Regions from separate parts of the Streptosporangium sp. NPDC049078 genome, predicted to be linked through region 2. Evidence: riboswitches for the same ligand, from Rfam matches in the RefSeq annotation. Region 2 holds a riboswitch; the other holds the start of a gene.
The links. Region 2 has a riboswitch for cyclic di-AMP ahead of AB0B90_RS34895 (hypothetical protein). Riboswitches for the same ligand answer to the same signal wherever they lie in the genome.
Positions count from the first base shown of each region.

Region 1: it holds a riboswitch for cyclic di-AMP, as region 2 does, so the genes downstream of both, AB0B90_RS31985 (hypothetical protein) here and AB0B90_RS34895 (hypothetical protein) in region 2, are expected to answer to the same signal.

Region 1 is NZ_JBEZEL010000021.1:166,664-171,709, reverse strand. Features, by position in the region: gene AB0B90_RS32005 (roadblock/LC7 domain-containing protein) at 1-253, shown strand, start outside; gene AB0B90_RS32000 (hypothetical protein) at 258-1,151, shown strand; gene AB0B90_RS31995 (roadblock/LC7 domain-containing protein) at 1,210-1,590, shown strand; gene AB0B90_RS31990 (hypothetical protein) at 1,603-1,974, shown strand; gene AB0B90_RS31985 (hypothetical protein) at 2,196-3,026, opposite strand; cyclic di-AMP (ydaO/yuaA leader) riboswitch at 3,277-3,426, opposite strand; gene AB0B90_RS31980 (DUF4253 domain-containing protein) at 3,806-4,552, opposite strand; gene AB0B90_RS31975 (hypothetical protein) at 4,901-5,046, opposite strand, start outside.
Region 2 is NZ_JBEZEL010000025.1:104,302-109,347, reverse strand. Features, by position in the region: gene AB0B90_RS34905 (DeoR/GlpR family DNA-binding transcription regulator) at 1-555, shown strand, start outside; gene galT (galactose-1-phosphate uridylyltransferase) at 552-1,631, shown strand; cyclic di-AMP (ydaO/yuaA leader) riboswitch at 1,704-1,840, shown strand; gene AB0B90_RS34895 (hypothetical protein) at 1,844-2,818, shown strand; gene AB0B90_RS34890 (nuclear transport factor 2 family protein) at 2,855-3,283, opposite strand; gene AB0B90_RS34885 (AfsR/SARP family transcriptional regulator) at 3,493-4,230, opposite strand.

The DNA.
Region 1 (5,046 bases), on a different contig from region 2:
GAGGTCGGCCGCGGGGCTGAGCGAGACCCTGCGCGCGACGCTCGACGGGCTCGCCGTCACCGTGCCCGGCGGCACGGTCCGGATCAACGACATGATCGTGACCACGGACGGCGGACACCATTTACTGAAACCGCTGGAAACGCCGTTCGACGGCCCGCTCGTCATTTACGTCAGGCTCGATCCGGAACGCTCGAACCTGGCACTGGCCCGCCACCGCCTCCAGGCCCTTTCCGGCCGTCTGATATCGACGTGAGCCCGTGCCCAGCGTCGAGAACATCCTCAGCGGACTCGCCGGCGACCACGCCACCGGATCCCTGCGACTCGGCAAGGCGGGGGTCATCTACCTCACCGACGGCCGGGTGACCTACGCCGAGAGCGCGTCCGCCCCTCGGCTGGAGGACCTGCTGGGTGCCCGCCGCGGCATATCCGCCCATGCCGTACGGCAGATCAGGCAGGCCACCACCCGCCGGCGACCGGACCCCGCGCTCCCTCCCGGGCCGCAGGAGTCGCGGGAGCCCCAGCCGACGGGGGGCGAGCGGCTGATCGCCCAGGGCCTGCTCACCAGGGGTGAGCTGGAGTTCTGCGTGCTCAGCACGGTGCTCGACGCCGCGTACTTCCTGCTGCGGGCCACCGGGCACCGGCCCAGGTTCCGGCGGGGGGAGCTGCACTGGCTCGGACCGCAGTGGTACTTCGACGCGACCGGCCTGCTCCGGGAGTGCGAGCGGAGGAAGGCGCAGTTGGAACAGATCTGGCCGTCCGCGGAGCTGGACACGCTCCCGGTCGTCCCGGTGGAGCGTATCGGCGCCCACCGGGTGGTGCTGAGCGCGCTCCAGTGGGAGGTGCTCGTCGGCGCCGACTCCGTCGCGACCCCGGCCGAGCTGGCGCGCAAACTGGGCCGTCCCGCGTACTCGGTGCTGCTCGCCGTACGACAGCTCGCCTCCTCCGGGCTGCTCCGCGTCCCGGAGCCCGGTCCGGCCGAGGCCCCCGCCGCCCCGGACCCGCTGCCCAGGCGGACGAAGGGCGCCACGGAGATCCCGGCGGCCGGGACGGGCTCCGTGGAGACGTCGGAGTGGATCCCCAGGGCGAACGGGGACCCGGCCGACGTCAACCTGCTCATCCGGCTCAGGAACGCATTGGAGGCAATGACTTGAGCCCGGTCACATGCCGATAAGGCTACGGACGCTGAAGTTGATCGGAAGGAGGATGCCGGTGGAACTGCGCGAGGAGATACGCCGTGAGATGGCGATGCTGCGAGAACGCGTACCCGACGTGGACGGGAGCATCGCGTGCAGTGTCGACGGCCTGACGATAGCCAGCGACCTGAGAAACGACGTCGAGCAGACGGGCGCGCTCTCCTCCGCGGTGCTCGCCCTGAGCCGCCGGATGACGGGCATCGCCGGCAAGGGCGCCTTCGAGGAGACGCTCATCTCCGGAACCAACGGCTACGCGGCGTTCTACGCCGCCGGACCCAAGATCGTTCTCACAGTCCTGGCACGCCCGGGGACCAATCTCGGGCTGCTCAGGCTGGAGGGCCGCAGAACGGCGGACCGACTCGCCGCCGTCAGCTCACGCACATCGATATCCCAGTGATCGGAGACAGTAATGGGCAACATGGACATCTCGCTCAAGGAGATGATGGCGATCGACGGTGCCATCGGCGCGGTCGTCGTCGACTACAACAGCGGGATGGCGCTCGGCGCGCTCGGCGGGTCCAAGGACCTCGACCTCCAGGTCGCGGCCGCGGGTAACACCGAGGTCGTCAGGGCGAAGATGCGGACCATGGAGTCGCTCGGTCTCAAGGACGGCATCGAGGACATCCTCATCACGCTCGGCACGCAGTATCACGTGATCCGCCCGATCTCGGGCCGGAGCGGTAAAGGGCTGTTCCTCTACCTGGCCCTCGACCGGAACCGGGCCAACCTCGCGCTCGCCCGGCACAGCCTGCGCGGCATCGAGGAGAAGCTCGAAGTCTGACCCTTTGGTTCGCGGTCCGCGCCCCGGCAGGCGCGGACCGCACCGGAACCCTCGGCGTTTCGAGGATGGTTCTTCCCGATGGCCGCGCCGCCGGGGACGGTGACGGCTCTTTTTGGCCGCCACACCGTCGGAGCCGGTGACGAGGACCGTCTCTGCCCGGTGGCCGCGCCGTCGGGGCCGGTGACGAGGACCGTCTCTGCCCGGCCGCCACACCGTCGGGGTCAGTTCTCCTCTGCGGCCACGCCGCCGGGGACGTACTCGGAGACATGCTCGACCATCACCTTGGGCTTGCCGAGCCAGGGTCGCGCCTCCGCGCTCACCAGCTGGGTCTGCAGGCCGATGCCCAGCTTCCTCGCCATCGCGAAGACGGTCGTCGGCGGCTGGGCCGGGTTGGTGTCCCTGCGGTTCCACGCGCCGGTGGAGAACGCGACCGGGTGGTTCTTGATCCCCGTGCCGCCGCCCCACTTGGTGACGACGTACTGGATGTCGATGTGGCCCATGCCACCGTTGCCGTCCACGCCGAGCGTGCCGGCGTTGAACGTGCCGCCGGTCAGGTCGGCGAAGGTCTTGGCGTCGATGTCGATCATGATGCCCTGGTTGGAGGGGTTACCCGGGCCGCGGTCGCCGACGAAGAACTTCGCCTTCTTGCCCTTGTAGAGGATGTATCCCTCGGTGAACAGGGGCCAGCTCGGGCTGGCGATCATGCCCTTCTGCATCGGCTTGCCGCTGGCGGGAAGTCCGGTGTCACCGGCCCGGCCCGAGGAGTCGTCCCAGAAGTAGGAGGCCGTGGTCGCGCCCTGGAGGAGAACGGCCTCGGTACCGGCGGGCGCGCCCGCCGCCGGGTCGTTCGCGAGGCGGGTGGAGGCGGGGGCCGCGGAGGCGGGGGCCGCGGAGGCAGGGAGCGCGAGGGCGACACCGCCGGAGACGAGGAGGCTCGCGGCGGTGAGGGCCGCGGCGAGGCCGCGCCCGAGGGAGGTGTTCCTGTACGGGGATCGCTCGCCCGGACAGGGCGTGTTCAGGTCGTTCTTGTGCATACCAAAGGAGGGGTGCATGGAGAAATGGCTCTTTCGCGAGGGAACGGGGCGGCCAGGTGCGAACACCGAAGGGGTGCACTGGCGGGGACGCGCTCATCGGAAAAGGTGGCGTAGCCGGATCAGCCGATCGCTACGCGGAGCACGGTCCTGAAGGTGCCACGATCAGGCGCGGCGGCGAGGTCGAGGGGACGGGGGGCGGCGTTGAAGTTCAGGTGGTCGGTGCCGACAGGGGGTCCACCGACGTGGTGACGCGGTGATCCATGAGGGGATCTCCTCTCCATCTCGTCTACCGGGTTAGCTGACGGGTTCGGGCGGTGGAGTTGCCCTACCGCCGCGCGTTCGCGGCGGATTCACCCCGGAAAATTGGTTCCCCGGCTCCGGAGCCCTGCGGGCCCTCGGGATTCGACGTCGGCCGGCCGCCTCCTCTTGTGAAGGGCAGGTCGCCAACCGATAACAGTGGACACTACCCACCAAACCGGACAAAGCAAAGCAAACACCATGAAAAACCCAGAAGATCTACCTACAAGCTTCAAGGAAGCCCCATCGATCGCCCCGCCAGGTCGGCACCCGCCCTACCAGCGAGAACGCCTTCCCCAACCCGGTATCCGCCGCGAGAACCCCCGCCCCGGACCCGTACGAGGGCCTTCCCGCCGGCGGCCGGCACCCCCGCCCGCGGGACGAAGCTCCTCCCCCGAGACCCACACAGGGCCTCCTCACCGGGGGTCGACAGCCCATCGCGGGACCCTCACCGAGACCCGCACGGGATCTCCCCCACCCAGCGGGTCATCCCCGTCCGGTCAGTCCCACCAGAACGACCAGGCGTTCCTGCCCTTGATCTGCTCGGCGTAGTCGACGAGGGTCCCCGCTCCCTGGATGATGCTGTCGGGGCAGAACGTCCAGTGTTCCGCCGCGACGTGCAGGGCGTGCTCGGAGGTCGTCGGCGGCGCGGCGACGCTGAGGTCGAGGGTGTTGAACCCCATTCCGACCACCCGCACCCCGAACCTCTCCTCCCAGCTCCGTACGACGGCCGCGAGCGGGACCATCCACTCGTTGTGGTTCAGGGCGCCCTGCCAGCCCATCACGGCCAGGGCGTCGGCCCCGCGCTCCACCGCGACGAGCCCGAGCGGGGTCCTGCGCTCGGCCACCAGCCCGGCGTACCAGTCGGCGACCACACCGGGATCGGCGGCGAGCCTTCCCGCCGGCGCCGGGCCCGGACACTCGGGACCGTAGGGATCGAGGAGTTCGAGCTGGTCCAGGGTCGCCCTCTCGATCCAGTCGGACCACACCTCGGCCATGAACGCGGCGGCGTTGTAGTTGTCGATCTGAGCGGCGGTGTCGGGGGCGATCTGACCCGCCGACCAGGGCTGGACGGAGTCCTCCAGCAGGACCGGCCACAGGCCCGACTGCTCGTGCTGAGCCCTCAACCGGGCCCAGTACTCACCGGAGACCGTCACCTCACTCAGCCAGAACGCCGGACGGCGACGGACCGCGAGCTGAGCGTAACCGGGGTCGGGCCACACCACGTCCCCCGGCGGCAACTCCACCGAGAGCCTCCTGCCCCCGCCTCCCCCGTCCCCCTCGCCTTCGTGGGCTCCTTCTCCCCCATCGGCGAACAACTGGCCCAGAACTGGCGGGAGTCTCTCACGCTCGCAATCGCTCATCTCTACCGATCCGATCCTGACCACGGATCAATTTTGGCCTGTCAACCACCCCGAGGGACAGTTCTGCCCTGGTCCAGGCAAAAATTATCGGTACAGAGAGGAACGAAGCCGAGCGGGTGCCACCCCTCCACGCCCGACGAATGCTCAACGAGGCCGTTCGGGGCCGCACGTCACGTCCGCGAGGGCGCCGTGAGTCTCGGGGGTAATGGACAGGCCCGCGAAGCCGGAGAGCTAGGGCTCGAAGAGCACCAGGGGATGGCGCCGCGTCATCTCCAGGACCACGCGGCACACCTCCCCCGCCCGTGGGAAGACCGCGTTCATCAGCACGAAGTCCTCCCCCACGGTGAGCGGCTCGGACCACGGTGAGGCGCCGTAGT
Region 2 (5,046 bases):
ATCGCCCGGCACGCCGCCCGGCTCGTCCGGCCGGCCACCGCCGTCGCGCTCTCCGCGGGCACCACGACCTGGACGCTCGCCCACCAGCTCGTCGACGTGCCCGAGCTGACCGTGATCACCAACTCGATCCGGGTCGCCGACGTCTTCCACCGCTCCCCCAGGGCCGACCACACGGTCGTGCTGACCGGCGGGGTCCGCACCCCCTCCGACGCGCTGGTCGGTCCGGTCGCGGTCTCGGCGATCCGCGGCCTGCACGTCGACACCCTCTTCCTCGGCGTGCACGGTATGAGCACCCGCGCCGGGTTCACCACCCCCAACCTGCTCGAAGCCGAGACCAACCGCGAACTGGTCGCCTCCGCGCACCGCCTGGTGGTGCTCGCCGACCACACCAAGTGGGGCACGGTCGGCATCAGCACGATCGCCGAGCTGGCCGAGGCCCACATCGTGGTCACCGACTCCGGCATGACCGAGAAGGCCCGCGAGGAGCTCGCCGCCTCGGTGGGCGAGATGATCATCACCGAACCCCAGCGCGAGAGCGAGATCGCCGGCCGATGAAGCGTACGATCACCCACCTGGCCGACGGCCGGGAGCTTTTCTACTTCGACCGGCGCGACGACGCCGACCGCACGGCACCCGACCGACGCGACCTGCCGCCCCGTCCCGCCGCCTCCGAGCTGCGCTACGACCCGCTCACCGAGGAGTGGATCGCGGTGGCCGGGCACCGCCAGGGCCGCACCTTCCTGCCCCCCGCCAACGAGTGCCCGCTCTGTCCCTCGACTCCGGGCAATCTCACCGAGGTCCCCTCCTCCGACTACGAGGTGGTGGTCTTCGAGAACCGGTTCCCCTCGTTCTCCGCCCAGCCGGGCGACCACCGGCCGATCGGAGGGTTGAGCGAGGTCCGTCCGGGGGTCGGCAGGTGCGAGGTGGTCTGCTTCACCTCCGAGCACGACTCCGCGTTCTCGCGGCTCTCCCCCGAGCAGGTCGAACTGGTCATGGAGGCCTGGGTCGACCGTACGGCGGAGCTGTCGGCGACGCCCGGCGTGGAGCAGGTCTTCTGCTTCGAGAACCGGGGGGCGGAGATCGGCATCACCCTGGCCCACCCGCACGGCCAGATCTACGCGTACCCCTACGTGACCCCGCGCACCAGGCTCACCCTCGGGGCGGCCGAGCGCCACAGGGAGCGGACGGGCGGCAACCTGTTCGCCGACGTCCTGGCCGCGGAGCGTGCGGCCGAGATCCGGGTGGTGGGCTCGAACGAGCACTGGACGGCCTTCGTCCCCGCCGCGGCGCGCTGGCCCGTGGAGGTCCACCTCTACCCGCACCGCAGGGTCCCCGACCTGGTCGCGCTGGACGCCGGGGAACGCGCGGCGTTCGGCCCCCTCTACACCGACGTGCTCCGCCGCCTCGACGGGATCTTCGGCGTGCCCATGCCGTACGTCGCGGCCTGGCACCAGGCACCGGTCTCCACCGGCCGCGATCTGTCGTACGCGCACATGGAGCTGTTCAGCATCCGCCGCGCGCCGGACAAGCTGAAATACCTCGCCGGGTCGGAGTCGGCGATGGGCGCCTTCGTGAACGACGTGTCGCCCGAGGCGACAGCACAACTGCTGCGCTCTGTTGTCACGAACTGATTACCGCTTGGTCTCGTCTTGAGGTCGCATGACCTGCTGTTTACCACTACTATCCTTCCCACATCGGCTGTAAACGCTGATTTGCCTAATCCCGGGCACCTTGCCCGGGAGCCGGGGAACCACCGCACCTGGGGTGAAACCACTTCGGTGGAAGGGCTTCCTCCAGCCCGAACCCGTCAGCTAACCCGGTAGGCGTAAGGAGAGGAGAGTGCGTGGCGGCCCCGTCCCCCACGTTCCGTCGGCGTGCGTCTCTGGCCCTCTGCCTGAGCTCGATCGTCGTGTTCACCATCGGCGCCCCCACCGCCGGAAGCGCGGACCCCAAGCCCACCGAGGCCAAGCTCCGCGCCGAGCTGGCCAAGCTCGGCAAGCAGGTCGACAAGCTGATCGAGACCTACGCGGCCACCCGCGAGTCGCTCAAGATGGCGCAGAAGGCCGAGATCGTCGCCAAGCAGAACCTGGAAAAGGCCGAGAAGACCTACGTCGAGGCCAAGCGGGAGGTCGACTCCATCGTCCAGTTGCGCTACCAGAGCAGCGGCGGAGGGCTGCCCGCGCTGATGTTCTCCGGCGACATGGGCGCCGCCGCGGTGATGGAGCAGCTCACCGCCCAGCAGGCCGCCCACCTGGAGGGCTTCGTCAACAGCATCGAACGCAGGAAGCGGGCGGCCGAGACGGCCGCCACGCTCACCGACGAGATCGGCGACGAGGCCAAGGAGGTGCAGGCGCAGCGCGAGAAGGCCGAGAAGCTGATCCGCGACATGAAGAACAAGCTCGACCGGCTCGCCCCCACCGGTTCCGGCCGTCGCGCCGACGGCAGCTGGGCGCCGCAGCTGCCCACCGGCGCCGACAACATCACCGACCGCACCCGGATCATGCGCGACGCCGTCATGAGGCGCTTCAACCTGCCGTACTCGGTCGGCTGCTACCGGGCCGTCAACGACGGCGGCGAGCATCCTCTGGGCCGTGCCTGCGACTTCATGATGAGCGCCGGTGGCGCGATGCCCACGGCCGCCAACCTCGCGCTCGGCGACGAGATCGCCGCCTGGGCCATCAAGAACAAGGCCAAACTCGGCGTGAAGTACGTGATCTGGCGCCAGCGCATCAACCACGGCTCCGGCTGGAGGTTCATGTCGAACCGAGGCGGCATCACGGCCAACCACTTCGACCATCCGCACATCTCGATGTACTGATCTCCGGGAGCGGCGCCCGGTCGCGTGAGCGGCGGCTCACCCCTGGGCGCCCCCGTGGGCGAAGGTGGGCGCCGCGCCCGTGGACGCGGGCCGGGCGGCGCCCCCGCCCGCCTGGAGGGGGGCGAGGTCGACGAATATGCGGTAGTCGGAGATCAGGCCGTCGTCGCGGGTGCGCCAGATCGATACGGCCACGACGCCGACGTCCGTGCCGTCGAGCCGCCGGTAGGTCACCTCGGTCTCGGCGATGATGTCGGCGTCCACCTGCCAGTTCCGCACGATCCTGTGCCGCAGGCCGCCGATGGTGGAGAAGAAGTCCCGCAACCCGGCGGCGATGGCCTCGCGTCCCGCCATCGGCTCGGCGTTGCCGAACACCAACGTGGCGTCCTCGGCCAGCAACCGCACGAACTCGTCGGGGTCGAACGAGTCGACCGTCCGGAAAACGCGTCGCACCGCGTCGTCGCTCATGCCGATCCTTCCTCACACCGTCGGGATCACTGGTGGGGACGATACGGGGCGAGGGACGAGGCACAACTATCGCCGGGGTAGGTGTCCCGTCGCCCGAAGGCACACCGAAGGTCTGCGGAACCGGGGTGCGACGGCCAGGTCTGCGCACCGCGCCGGATCGCGGCGCGTCCAGCCCTCCGCACCCCTCGTCAACGGCACCGGCCCCTGGTTCACCGATGCGCGGCCTTCAGGCCGACCTCTCCCAGACATTCCAGTACGGCGTCGACGGACATCAGGAACGGGTCGGACTGCAGAATTCGCGTGTGCATCGTGCTCATTTCCTGACCCGGCAGGATTCCCAGCTCCCGGTCGAGCAGCACGATGGTCTCCTGAAACACCTCCAGCGCCTCCCCTTGGCGACCGGTCCGGTAGAGGGCGAGCATCAGCAGGGTGCGGAACCGTTCGTGGAACGGGAAACGCATGATCAGGCCGCGCAGCTCGGGTATGGTCTCGAAGTGGTTCCCGAGGCCGATGTCCGCGCCGATGCGCAGCTCCAGCAGTGAGGTTCGCAGTTCCTCCAGCCGGCTGACCTCGTGGTCCGCGACGGCGCTCTCCGCCAGGTCCGCGTACGGCCTGCCGCGCCACATGTCGAGCGCCTCCGCCGAACAGCGCGCCAGATCCTTTATGTCGGAGGAGAGCATGGCGTTCAGCGCCTGTTTGGCGAGCGCCTCGAACCTGTGGACATCGAGTTCGTCGGGATGCGTGACCAGCGCGTAGCCCTCACCCCGCTGCTGGATCCGGTCGTGGCCGAGAACATGCCGGAGGCGGAACACGTAGACCTGCATCGCCTTCCGCGGATTCTTGGGCTGTTCGGTCCACAAAATATCCGACAAGATCCCGACGGGCACCGACTGCCCCGCTCTGCTGAGCAGTATGCTCAACAACTTTCGCGGTTTCTGGGCCGGCATCGGCACTTCGACGCCGTTCACGGTAACCGCCAGATCCCCGAGAACGTGGAACTGTACCTCGCCCTCCGGGAGGGTGTTAGGCGACATGTGTTTTCCTTCGCGGGTGGGAAAGGGACGTCGGCCTCTTCATGGGAATGTCGTCTTCTCCGCCGTGCATGCCGTCACGGAACGACGGTCGCGCACGGATCGGGAACGTGAGGTGCCGGTCGATGACAGGCGCGTACGACGTCTCGACGAAGCGCTACCTCGATCAGGGCGGAACTGTGCCGCCGCGCTCGGAACGGGTGGCCGGTGGCTCGGCCGGAAACGTGAATCGCGGATCTCACCGGTCTCGCACCCGATGGGAAGGCCCGGAAAGGGGACCAGAAAGAGGTCGTGAACCGCCTTCGCCCCATGGGCGACGGGACGGGACCCGCTGCGAGCCCTCTGACAGCGCGTACGGTCCCGGGGAGACCATCGCGGGCGCGCTCCGGCGCGGCTCAGGTCACACCACTCCGGCGAGCGCGGCCGCTTCAGCCGAAGGCCGGATCCCGCCCTGTGCTCCCGGTCAAGGTCCGTACGAGCGGGATGTGACCGCCCTTCGCGCGGCGATCCTCCCGATTGATCGCGCGCGGCCGCCCTGTGGCGTGCCCTTCCTGGACGCGCGGCGACATGAACGTGAACCGCTCGCACCGGCGGCGCCCCAAGCCGACCATGTGCCTGTCCACGGTGATTTCAACGTGCCTGAGAACATGAAAACGCACAGCCATCCGGTAGCCCCCATACCTCTTGTCTGCTTCCGGCCATTATACGTAAATGCTGGACACAGTTGTGGCT